3 linked regions of the Halorhodospira halophila genome follow. The protein of the gene in region 1 interacts with the protein of each later gene in a pairwise test. Links are inferred from orthologs where the notes say so. Each region holds a gene or a part of one and is shown on either strand. Other genes may lie near its edges. The genes, in order: CCR79_RS05910, ftsZ and ftsA.

Region 1 (3,842 bases):
GCGATCAGTGCAAAAGCCAGCGCGTGCTGGCCCAGCAGGGTCCCCAGCAGGGCGTCCTGGAATAGACCGGCGAGCCACCCCACGCCCACCCCGACCCGCTCAGGCAGCGCCAGACTCCAGTAGAGCAGGATCAGCGCCGTCCACTCCGGGCGGAACTCCTGCGCCCAGCCCGGCATGGGTACGATGGTCAGCATCAGGGCGATGATGAAGCTGAGCAGGATCACCCCGCCCCCATTGCGTGGCCGATGACCCGTCAAGACTCGTCCTCGCTCTTGTCGTCGGCGGCCCCGGCGTCGTCCTCGGCGCCGGGCGTATCCGGGTCGTCGGCCACGGAGACCAGCAGCAGCTTGCGGCTGCGGTCGAGTTCCGCGGCCGGCCGGGCGGTCACCCGCGCGAAGGGCTCGCCGGCCTCCACCTCCACCGAGGTGACCTCGGCGACCGGGTAGCCGCGTGGGAAGGCGCCGCCAAGCCCGGAGGCGGTGAGCAGATCACCCTCGCGGATGTCGGCGTTGCCCGGCACGTTGGCCAGCTCCAGTCGCTGCGGGTCGCCGCTGCCCAGAGCCACGGTGCGCAGCCCGTTGCGATGGTTCTCCACCGGGATGGCGTGGCTTGGGTCGGAGATCAGCCGCACGCTGGCCGAGCGGGGTCCGACCCGGTCCACCTGGCCCATGACCCCGTTGGCATCCAGGACCGGCTGGCCGACGAACACCCCCTGACTGGCACCGCGGTCGATCTCGACCAGGTGGGTGTGGGGGTCGAGCTCGACGCGCATCAGCTCGGCGATGGCCACCTCGGTCTCGAGCCGTTCCGAGGAGCCGAGCAGCTCGCGCAGGCGCTCGTTCTCCCGCTCCAGGGCCTGCATGCGCTGGAGCCGCTCCTGGTACGCCAGGTGCCGGTCGCGCAGCTGGCGGTTTTCCTCCATGATCTGATGGCGTGTGGCCAGCCGCTCGGAGACCCGTTCCGCGATGGAGAAGGGGGCGTCGACGACGAACCGCAGCGGATACACCACCCCGGAGACGGTCTCGCGGACCGGCTCGACGAGGTGCTCGCGGTGGTCCAGGCTCATGAGCAGGATCGAGACCGTGGCCAGCAGCACCAGGCGCACGGTGGCCGACGGACCCTGTGTGAATAACGGCTTAATGGTTCACCGAGCCTCGCAGCGTCAGCTTGCGGAGCCTGCCAGTCTAACGCAGGCCCCACCCGGGTTTGCAGCTGCGGTGGTTCGTCTATTCGCTGACGAACAGATCGGCGCCCCGTTCGTCCATGAGCTCCAGGGCCCGGCCACCGCCACGGGCGACACAGGTCAGCGGCTCGTCGGCGACGACCACCGGCAGCCCGGTCTCCTCCATGATCAGCCGGTCGAGGTTGCGCAGCAGCGCACCGCCGCCAGTGATCACGATACCGCGCTCGGCCACGTCGGCGCCGAGTTCCGGCGGCGTCTGTTCCAGAGCGGTCTTGAGCGCCGAGACGATCCCGGACAGCGGCTCCTGGAGCGCCTCGAGGATCTCATTGGAGTTCAGGGTGAAGCTGCGCGGCACGCCCTGCGCCAGGTTGCGGCCGCGGACCTCGATCTCGTTGACCTCGGTATCGGGGAAAGCGGTACCGATCTCCTGTTTGATGCGCTCGGCGGTGGCTTCTCCGATGAGGATCCCGTAGTTGCGACGGACGTAGTTGACGATGGCTTCGTCGAAGCGATCGCCGCCGAGGCGGACCGAGGCGGAGTAGACGATGCCGTTGAGCGAGAGCACCGCGACCTCCGAGGTGCCTCCGCCGACATCGAGCACCATCGAGCCGCTGGCCTCGTCGACGGGCATATTGGCGCCGATGGCCGCCGCCATCGGTTCCTCGATCAGGTGCACCTCGCGGGCCCCGGCGCCGGCTGCCGACTCGCGGATGGCGCGCCGCTCGACCTGGGTCGAGCCGCACGGCACGCAGACGAGCACCCGCGGGCTGGGCTTGAAGAAGCGGGCCTCATGCACTTTCTTGATAAAGTGCTGGAGCATCTTCTCGGTCACCGTGAAGTCGGCGATGACGCCGTCCTTCAGGGGGCGGATGGCGCGGATCGTCCCCGGGGTGCGGCCGAGCATGCGCTTGGCCTCGGCGCCCACTGCGGCGATGCGCTTGCTGCCGCCGTCGCGATCCTGCTGGATGGCGACCACCGACGGCTCGCTCAGGACGATGCCCTGACCGCGCAGGTAGATCAGCGTGTTGGCCGTGCCAAGATCGATGGATAGATCGTTGGAGAAGAGTCCGCGGATACCCTTAAACATGCCCAGCGTTCCTAAGGTCGAAGGTGGCTCAATCTAGCAGTGCCCCGGGGTTTGGGCAAGCTCGGGGCTATGGTAGGTTTTACGGCTGCTATCGCGCCAGTTATGGGGAGAAAGGCTCTATGGCCATCGAGGCAGATGAGGTGCAGCAGATCGCGCACCTGGCCCGCATCCGGATCGACGACGGGGCGGTTTCCGGGTACGCCCGCGACCTGACGGGGATCCTGGAGTTCGTCGAGCAGATGGCAAGCGTCGATACCGAGGGCGTCGAGCCTATGGCCCACCCTTGGGATGCCACGCAGCGCCTGCGCCCGGACGAGGTCACCGAGCCCAACCTGCGCGATCACTATCAGTCCGGGGCGCCAGCCGTCGAGGCCGGCCTGTACCTCGTCCCCCGCGTCGTCGAGTAACGGAAGCCGAACACCCATGCACCAGAAGACCGTTGCCGAGATCTCCGCGGCGTTGCACGCCGGAGAAGTCTCCAGCCGTGAACTCACCGATGCCCTGCTCAAGCGCATCGAGACGTACGACCCCGGGCTCAACAGCCTGATCACCGTCACCGCCGAGCAGGCCCGAGCTGCCGCGGACGCCGCCGACGCCCGGCTGCGCGCCGGCGAGGCCGGGCCACTGACCGGCGTGCCGCTGGTCCACAAGGACATCTTCTGTACCGACGGGGTGGCGACCACCTGCGGCTCGCGCATGCTTGAGCCGTTTCGTGCGCCGTACGACGCCACCGTGGTGCGGCGTCTGGCCGAGGCCGGCGTGGTCATGCTCGGCAAAGCCAACATGGACGAGTTCGCCATGGGGTCGTCCAACGAGACCAGCTACTTCGGTCCGGTGCGCAACCCCTGGGACCTGGACGCGGTCCCCGGCGGCTCCTCCGGCGGCTCGGCCGCCGCTGTGGCGGCGCGCCTGGCCCCGGCTGCCACGGGGACCGACACCGGCGGCTCGATCCGGCAGCCGGCGGCACTCTCCGGGATCTGCGGACTCAAGCCCACCTACGGCCGCGTTTCGCGCTACGGCATGGTGGCCTTCGCCTCCAGCCTCGATCAGGCCGGGCCGTTCGCACGCACTGCCGAGGACCTGGCGCTGCTGCTTGGTCCGATGGCCGGCCTGGACGAGCGCGACTCGACCAGCGTCGACCATGTGGTGCCCGACTACAGCGAGTCGCTCAACCGCTCAATCAAGGGGCTGCGCATCGGCGTACCGCGGGAGTTCTTCGGCGAGGGGCTCGATCCCGACGTCCGCTCCCGGGTCGAGGCCTCCCTGCAGGTGCTTGAGGGCGAGGGCGCCGAACTCGTCGAGGTGCAGCTGCCCAACATGGAGCTGGCCCTGCCGGCCTACTACGTCATCGCGCCGGCCGAGGCCTCGTCCAACCTGGCGCGCTTTGACGGCGTGCGTTTCGGCCACCGTTGCGCTGACCCGCAGGATCTGGAGGATCTCTACAAGCGCAGCCGTGCCGAGGGCTTCGGCGACGAGGTCCAGCGCCGCATTCTGGTTGGCACCTACGCGCTGTCCGCCGGCTATTACGACGCCTACTACCGCAAGGCGCAGCAGATCCGCCGCCTGGTGGCG
Region 2 (3,750 bases), on another replicon or contig:
ACGACGAGAAGGAGCTGGGCGTCTGCCTCGTCGATATCGGCGGCGGGACCACCGATATCGCGGTGTTCACCGGCGGCGCCATCCGCCATACCGCCGTCATCCCCATCGCCGGGCACCAGGTCACCAACGACATCGCGGTGGCGCTGCGGACGCCGACGCACCACGCCGAGGACATCAAGGTGCGCTACGCCTGCGCCCTGTCGCAGCTGGCCAACCCCGAGGAGAGCATCGAGGTGCCCTCGGTGGGTGACCGGCCGCCGCGCCGCCTGTCCCGCCAGTCGCTGGCGTCGGTGGTGGAGCCGCGCTACGAGGAACTGCTCTCGCTGGTGCAGTCGGAGCTGCGCAAGAGCGGCTTCGAAGATCTGATCCCGGCGGGCATCGTGCTCACCGGCGGTAGCTCGAAGATGGAGGGGGTCACCGATCTGGCCGAGGAGGTCTTCCACCTGCCGGTGCGCATCGGGGTGCCGAAGTTCGTTACCGGCCTATCCGATGTGGTGCGCAACCCGATGTACTCCACCGGCGTCGGTCTGCTCGCCTTCGGCGCGCGCAACCGCGAAAGCGGCATGTCGCCGGCGCTGGCGCAGGACGCCGGGATAACCGCCTTGTGGGGGCGGATGAAGAACTGGTTCAAGGGCAATTTCTAGTCATTTCAGTAATCGCTAGCGTCCGCGACGCTTGAGGAGGGCAGCATCATGTTTGATCTGATGGATACCGCCAATCAGAACGCGGTCATCAAGGTGATCGGAGTCGGCGGCGGCGGTGGCAACGCCGTCCAGCACATGGTTGAGAGCGAGATCGAGGGCGTGGAGTTCATCTACGCCAACACCGACGCCCAGGCCCTGGCCAATACCCGCGCCGGGGTGACGGTGCAGCTCGGTTCCGGCATCACCAAGGGCCTGGGGGCCGGGGCCGATCCGACCACCGGCCGGCAGGCGGCCGAGGAGTCCCGTGACCGCCTTCAGGAAGTGCTCGACGGGGCGGACATGGTCTTCATCACCGCCGGCATGGGCGGTGGCACGGGCACGGGGGCGGCCCCGGTGGTGGCCGAGGTCGCCCGCGAGATGGGCATCCTCGCCGTGGCGGTGGTGACCAAGCCGTTCCCGTTCGAGGGCAACAAGCGCATGGGCGTGGCCCAGGAGGGCATCAAGGAGCTGGAGAACAGCGTCGATTCGCTGATCACCATCCCCAATGAGCGGCTTCTGCCGGTGCTCGGCAAGAACCTGACCCTGATCGACGCCTTCAAGTCGGCCAACGACGTGCTCCATGGCGCGGTGCGCGGTATTGCTGAGCTGATCACCCGTCCGGGCCTGATCAACGTCGACTTTGCCGACGTGCGCACCGTGATGTCCGAGATGGGCATGGCGGTGATGGGCAACGGCGTGGCCTCGGGCGAGGGGCGTGCCCGCGAGGCGGCCGACCGGGCCATCGCCTGCCCGCTGCTCGAGGACTTCAACCTGGCCGGCGCCAACGGTGTTCTGGTCAACGTCACCGGTGGCTACAACCTCTCCATCGGCGAGTTCGACGAGGTCGGCAACGCCGTGCGCGAGTACGCCTCCGACGAGGCGACCGTGGTGGTCGGTGCCGTGATCGACCCCGAACTGGAGGACGAGCTGCGCGTGACGGTGGTGGCCACCGGTCTGGGGCCGGCGGTTCAGTCCGCTGAGGATGTGGCTCGCGTCGCCCAGCAGGCGCAGCCCGGTCCGCGCAAGCACACCGGCGAGGTCGACTACGCGCAGCTCGACCGGCCCACGGTGATCCGGCAGAACGCCGCCAACGAGCGCAAGGAGGCGGATACCGACGGCGACATGGAGTACCTGGATATCCCGGCGTTCCTGCGTCGCCAGGCCGACTGAGGCGCGGCGCGTTTTGTGCGCTGCAATATACTTTTTGGATTTGTTACACTAATATTTCGCGACGTCTCGCCGCTATAAACGGTGAAGGCGGTGTGTCCGGTCGCGCTGGTTGCGGCTGAGCACACATGTAGCCGCATGAGCAGTGGAGCCGAGTCGAGCCATGATCCGTCAACGCACCTTGAAGAACAGCATCCGCGCGACCGGCGTGGGCCTGCACACCGGCGAGAAGGTCTACCTGACCCTCCGCCCGGCTCCGGCCAATGCGGGCATCATATTCCGGCGGACGGATCTCGATCGCGAGATCAAGGCAACGGCCGCTGCGGTGGGCGACACCCGTCTCTCGACCTGCCTGGTCGAGGACGGGGTGCGCGTGTCCACCGTCGAGCACCTGCTCTCGGCGCTGGCCGGACTCGGGATCGACAACTGCTACGTCGATCTCTCCGCCGCCGAGGTACCGATTATGGACGGCAGTGCGGCGCCTTTTGTGTTCCTGGTCCGCTCTGCCGGGATCAAGGAGCAGGAGGCGCCGAAGCGCTTTGTGCGCATCCTGGAGCCGGTCCAGGTCGTCGACGGTGACAAGTGGGTGGCCTTCGAGCCCTTCGAGGGCTTCAAGGTCAGCTTCACCATCGACTTCGACCATCCGGTCTTCCTCGATCAGCACGCCCGGGCCGAGGTGGATTTCTCCTCGACCTCGTTCATCAAGGAGGTCAGCCGGGCGCGGACCTTCGGGTTCATGAAGGAGATCGAGGCGCTGCGGGCTTCCCGTCTGGCCCTGGGGGGCAGCCTGGACAACGCCATCGTGGTCGACGACTACCGGGTGCTGAACGAGGACGGGCTGCGCTACCGGGACGAATTCGTCAAGCACAAGATCCTCGACGCCATCGGCGACCTCTACCTGCTGGGCAGCAGCCTGATCGGCTCTTTCCACGGGCACAAGTCCGGGCACGCCCTCAACAACCGCCTCCTGCGCAAGCTCCTCGAGCACGAGCACGCCTGGGAGGAGGTGACCTTCGAGGAGCTCGACGAACTGCCCATTGCCTACGATCAGCCGGTGGTGGCCTGAGCGCCGCAGCAGCTTGCGGTCCGGGCCGGCCAGCCGGTAGGGTGTAGCTTTCTGCCTGAAAGCTGGCTATGGATCTCTCGCTGACTCGCGCGATTCTCTTCGATCTGGACGGGACGCTGGTGGATAGCGCCCCGGATCTGACCGCTGCCATCAACCAGGTTCTCACCGAGCGGGACCGGTCTCCGGTAACCGAGGAGCAGGTCCGTGGCTGGGTGGGCAACGGCGCCCGACGGCTGGTGGCGCGTGCCCTCACCGGCGAGGACGACGGTACCCCGCCCGACGAGGAACTGGACACCGCCCTGGAGCGCTTCTTCGAGTGCTACGGCGAGGCCGTTTATGTCCACAGTCGCCCCTTCCCCGGGGTTGTGGAGACCGTGCAGGCGCTGGCCCGGGCCGGCATGCGTCTGGCCGTGGTCACCAACAAGCCGCGGCGCTTCGCCGAGCCGATCCTCGAGGGCATGGGCGTGGCCGACGCCATCGATGTGGTCGTCGGCGGCGAGTGCACCGAGGCGCGCAAGCCCGATCCCGAGCCGCTGCGCCTGGCCATGGAGCGCCTGGGCGCGGCGTCGCGGACGGTGCTGATGGTCGGCGACTCGAGCACCGATGTCGAAGCGGCGCACAACGCCGGCATCCCGGTAGTCTGCGTGCCCTACGGCTATCGCCGCGGCGTCGCGCCGGAGGATCTGGGGGCCGACGCCATCGTCGATGACCTCAGCGGCGTGGTCACGCTGCTTCGCGGGGCGGCCTGAGGCGATGAAAGAGCACGAATTCCACAGCCTCGCCGAGGCCGGCTACACCCGTATCCCCCTTATCCGGGAGGTGCTGGCCGATCTC
Region 3 (3,902 bases), on another replicon or contig:
CGTCGAACTCGCCGATGGAGAGGTTGTAGCCACCGGTGACGTTGACCAGAACACCGTTGGCGCCGGCCAGGTTGAAGTCCTCGAGCAGCGGGCAGGCGATGGCCCGGTCGGCCGCCTCGCGGGCACGCCCCTCGCCCGAGGCCACGCCGTTGCCCATCACCGCCATGCCCATCTCGGACATCACGGTGCGCACGTCGGCAAAGTCGACGTTGATCAGGCCCGGACGGGTGATCAGCTCAGCAATACCGCGCACCGCGCCATGGAGCACGTCGTTGGCCGACTTGAAGGCGTCGATCAGGGTCAGGTTCTTGCCGAGCACCGGCAGAAGCCGCTCATTGGGGATGGTGATCAGCGAATCGACGCTGTTCTCCAGCTCCTTGATGCCCTCCTGGGCCACGCCCATGCGCTTGTTGCCCTCGAACGGGAACGGCTTGGTCACCACCGCCACGGCGAGGATGCCCATCTCGCGGGCGACCTCGGCCACCACCGGGGCCGCCCCCGTGCCCGTGCCACCGCCCATGCCGGCGGTGATGAAGACCATGTCCGCCCCGTCGAGCACTTCCTGAAGGCGGTCACGGGACTCCTCGGCCGCCTGCCGGCCGGTGGTCGGATCGGCCCCGGCCCCCAGGCCCTTGGTGATGCCGGAACCGAGCTGCACCGTCACCCCGGCGCGGGTATTGGCCAGGGCCTGGGCGTCGGTGTTGGCGTAGATGAACTCCACGCCCTCGATCTCGCTCTCAACCATGTGCTGGACGGCGTTGCCACCGCCGCCGCCGACTCCGATCACCTTGATGACCGCGTTCTGATTGGCGGTATCCATCAGATCAAACATGATGCTGCCCTCCTCAAGCGTCGCGGACGCTAGCGATTACTGAAATGACTAGAAATTGCCCTTGAACCAGTTCTTCATCCGCCCCCACAAGGCGGTTATCCCGGCGTCCTGCGCCAGCGCCGGCGACATGCCGCTTTCGCGGTTGCGCGCGCCGAAGGCGAGCAGACCGACGCCGGTGGAGTACATCGGGTTGCGCACCACATCGGATAGGCCGGTAACGAACTTCGGCACCCCGATGCGCACCGGCAGGTGGAAGACCTCCTCGGCCAGATCGGTGACCCCCTCCATCTTCGAGCTACCGCCGGTGAGCACGATGCCCGCCGGGATCAGATCTTCGAAGCCGCTCTTGCGCAGCTCCGACTGCACCAGCGAGAGCAGTTCCTCGTAGCGCGGCTCCACCACCGACGCCAGCGACTGGCGGGACAGGCGGCGCGGCGGCCGGTCACCCACCGAGGGCACCTCGATGCTCTCCTCGGGGTTGGCCAGCTGCGACAGGGCGCAGGCGTAGCGCACCTTGATGTCCTCGGCGTGGTGCGTCGGCGTCCGCAGCGCCACCGCGATGTCGTTGGTGACCTGGTGCCCGGCGATGGGGATGACGGCGGTATGGCGGATGGCGCCGCCGGTGAACACCGCGATATCGGTGGTCCCGCCGCCGATATCGACGAGGCAGACGCCCAGCTCCTTCTCGTCGTCGCTGAGCACAGCGTGGCTCGCCGCCAGCTGCTGGAGAACGATGTCGTCCACGTCCAGCTGGCAGCGGCGGACGCACTTGGTGATGTTGTCCGCCGCCGAGACCGCACCGGTGACCATGTGGACCCGCGCCTCCAGCCGCACGCCGGCCATGCCCAGGGGATCGCGGATACCCTCCTGGCTGTCGATGACGAACTCCTGCGGGATCACGTGCAGGATCTGCTGGTCCGCCGGGATCGCCACCGCCTTGGCCCCATCGAGGACACGCTCCAGATCGGCCTGGCGGACCTCCTTGTCGCGGATGGCCACCATCCCGTGGGAGTTGAGGCTGCGGATGTGGCTGCCCGAGATCCCGACATAGGCCGAATGGATCTCGCAGCCGGCCATCAGCTCGGCCTCCTCGATGGCGCGCTGGATCGACTGCACCGTGGAGTCGATATTCACCACCACGCCCTTCTTGAGACCGTGGGACGGGTGGCTGCCCACACCGATCACCTCCAGCTCGCCCTCCTCCTTGGCCTCGCCGACGATGGCGACCACCTTCGAGGTACCGATATCGAGGCCCACCAACAGGCTGTCTTCGCTCTTTCGCACCATGCTCTGCTCCGCCTTCAGTCCGCTTCGTCTGCCGCACCCCAAGCCACGGCAAAGCCGTTGGGGTAGCGCAGATCGACCCGCTCCATCGGGGCCTCTTGTCGTTCTTCCAAGGCCGGCAGCACGGCGGCGAAGCGCTCCACGCGCTCGCCCGGGTGCTGCCGGCCCAGGGCCATCTCAATGCCGCCCTCCAGCCGCGCGCTCCAGGACCCCCGGGGCGAAAGACCGAGCGCCACCAGGTTGACACCGCGCTCAGCGAGTCGTTGCTGCACCTCCCTGAACAAGCCGGCCATCTCACCCTCGCTGCCGTCCGGACCGCGCAGCACCGGGAGCCCCTCCGGGATGCTCGCCGGCCGCGGCTCGAACCGCCCGCCGTCGCGGTCGACCAGCGCCTGCTCTCCCCAGCGCGCCAGCGGCTCGCGCTCACGCAAGGTCACTTGGATCCGCCCCGGCCAGGCCCGGCGCACCTCGGCACCCGCCACCCAGGGCAGCGCCTCCAGGGCGTCCCGGGCGCCGCGCACATCCACCCCCAGCACACTCCTGTGCAAGTGCGGTGCCAGCGCCTGGCGCAAGTCATCGTCCGCCACGCGCTCCGGCGCGGCGCTCAGTTCCACCCGCTCCAGGGGCAGAATCCGCCCCTCCTGAAGCGCCACGGTGGCCATACCGGCAGCGCCGGTGGCCAACAGCGCCACCGCTCCACCCCAGAGCCAGCCCCGCAGCCCCGGGGCGCCGACCCGCTTGCGGCGCATAGGCTGCCGGCCCAGCAGGTCTCTCCAGTCTTCGCGGCTCACGGCAACGCCTCCCCGAGAATGCGAGCCACCAGCTCATCGAAACCGATACCGGCCTGCGCCGCAGCGATCGGGACCAGCGAGTGATCCGTCATGCCCGGGATGGTGTTCACCTCCAACAGCCACCAGCGTCCGTCGGCATCCCGCATGACATCCACCCGCCCCCAACCGTTGCCGCCGCTGGCGGAAAAGGCCTCGCGACACAGCGCGCCGAGCTCCGCCTCCTCGTCCGCACCCAGACCGCTCGGGCAGTGGTGCCCGGTATCGTCGGCCTGGTACTTGGCGGCGTAGTCGAAGAAGGCGTGGGATGTCTCCAGCCGGATCGACGGCAACGCCCGATCGCCGAGCAGCGCCACGGTGTACTCCTCGCCCTCGACCCACTGCTCCGCGAGGACTGTATCGTCGTAGGCCGCCGCTGCCCGGTAGGCCTCGGCCAGCTGCGCCGGCCCGTCAACCCGGGTCATGCCCAGACTCGACCCTTCCCGGACCGGCTTGACGATCACCGGATACGCCAGCCCCTCGGCCAGCACCGGAGACTCGCTGGTGAGCAGCTGACCCGCCGGCGTGGGCAGTCCACTACCCTGCCAGAGCCGTTTGCAGCGCCACTTGTCCATGCCCAGCGCCGAGCCGAGGACACCGCTGCCGGTGTACGGCACCCCGAGCAGCTCCAGCAGCCCCTGTACCGTACCGTCCTCACCCCCCCGCCCATGCAGGGCGATGAAGACCACGTCGTAGCCCCGCAGCCCCTCCAGGGCGCGGTCACGGGGGTCGTAGGCCTCGGCGTCGTAGCCGCGGCGCTGCAGCGCGGCGAGCACCGCCCCGCCACTGCGCAGGGAGATGTCCCGCTCGGCGGAAGTGCCCCCCATGAGCACCGCCACGCGACCGACCCGCTGCGGATCCGGGATACCAGTCATGGCCGCACCTCCCCGATCACATGAACCTCGGGTTCCAGCCATACACCGTGCACCACAGCAACCCGCTCCCGGACCTGCGCCATG

What was found.
Region 2: the proteins of CCR79_RS05910 (region 1) and ftsZ interact in binary tests that used the Escherichia coli proteins (3 or more experiments, as listed by UniProt). The link is inferred for Halorhodospira halophila from one-to-one orthologs.
Region 3: the proteins of CCR79_RS05910 (region 1) and ftsA interact in binary tests that used the Escherichia coli proteins (3 or more experiments, as listed by UniProt). The link is inferred for Halorhodospira halophila from one-to-one orthologs.

The regions. Positions count from the first base shown.
Region 1 is NZ_NHSN01000016.1:184,552-188,393, reverse strand. Bases 249-3,112 are described here. They hold CCR79_RS05910 (rod shape-determining protein), read right to left. Parts: upstream 2,271-3,112; coding sequence 1,227-2,270; downstream 249-1,226. Other genes in these bases: gatA (Asp-tRNA(Asn)/Glu-tRNA(Gln) amidotransferase subunit GatA), read left to right, coding at 2,694-3,112; gatC (Asp-tRNA(Asn)/Glu-tRNA(Gln) amidotransferase subunit GatC), read left to right, coding at 2,390-2,677; mreC (rod shape-determining protein MreC), read right to left, coding at 254-1,141. In the rest of the region: rod shape-determining protein MreD, read right to left, coding at 1-224; more of gatA, read left to right, coding at 3,113-3,842. UniProt on the Escherichia coli protein: Forms membrane-associated dynamic filaments that are essential for cell shape determination. Acts by regulating cell wall synthesis and cell elongation, and thus cell shape.
Region 2 is NZ_NHSN01000025.1:375,499-379,248, reverse strand. The notes cover bases 1-2,772. They hold ftsZ (cell division protein FtsZ), read left to right. Parts: upstream 1-692; coding sequence 693-1,853; downstream 1,854-2,772. Other genes in these bases: lpxC (UDP-3-O-acyl-N-acetylglucosamine deacetylase), read left to right, coding at 2,014-2,772; ftsA (cell division protein FtsA), read left to right, coding at 1-644. Outside these bases: more of lpxC, read left to right, coding at 2,773-2,916; CCR79_RS11110 (phosphoglycolate phosphatase), read left to right, coding at 2,985-3,665; trpE (anthranilate synthase component I), read left to right, coding at 3,670-3,750. UniProt on the Escherichia coli protein: Essential cell division protein that forms a contractile ring structure (Z ring) at the future cell division site. The regulation of the ring assembly controls the timing and the location of cell division.
Region 3 is NZ_NHSN01000025.1:377,725-381,626, forward strand. Bases 1-2,924 are described here. They hold ftsA (cell division protein FtsA), read right to left. Parts: upstream 2,120-2,924; coding sequence 881-2,119; downstream 1-880. Other genes in these bases: ftsZ (cell division protein FtsZ), read right to left, coding at 1-832; CCR79_RS11130 (cell division protein FtsQ/DivIB), read right to left, coding at 2,134-2,907; CCR79_RS11135 (D-alanine--D-alanine ligase), read right to left, coding at 2,904-2,924. Outside these bases: more of CCR79_RS11135, read right to left, coding at 2,925-3,818; murB (UDP-N-acetylmuramate dehydrogenase), read right to left, coding at 3,815-3,902. UniProt on the Escherichia coli protein: Essential cell division protein that assists in the assembly of the Z ring. May serve as the principal membrane anchor for the Z ring.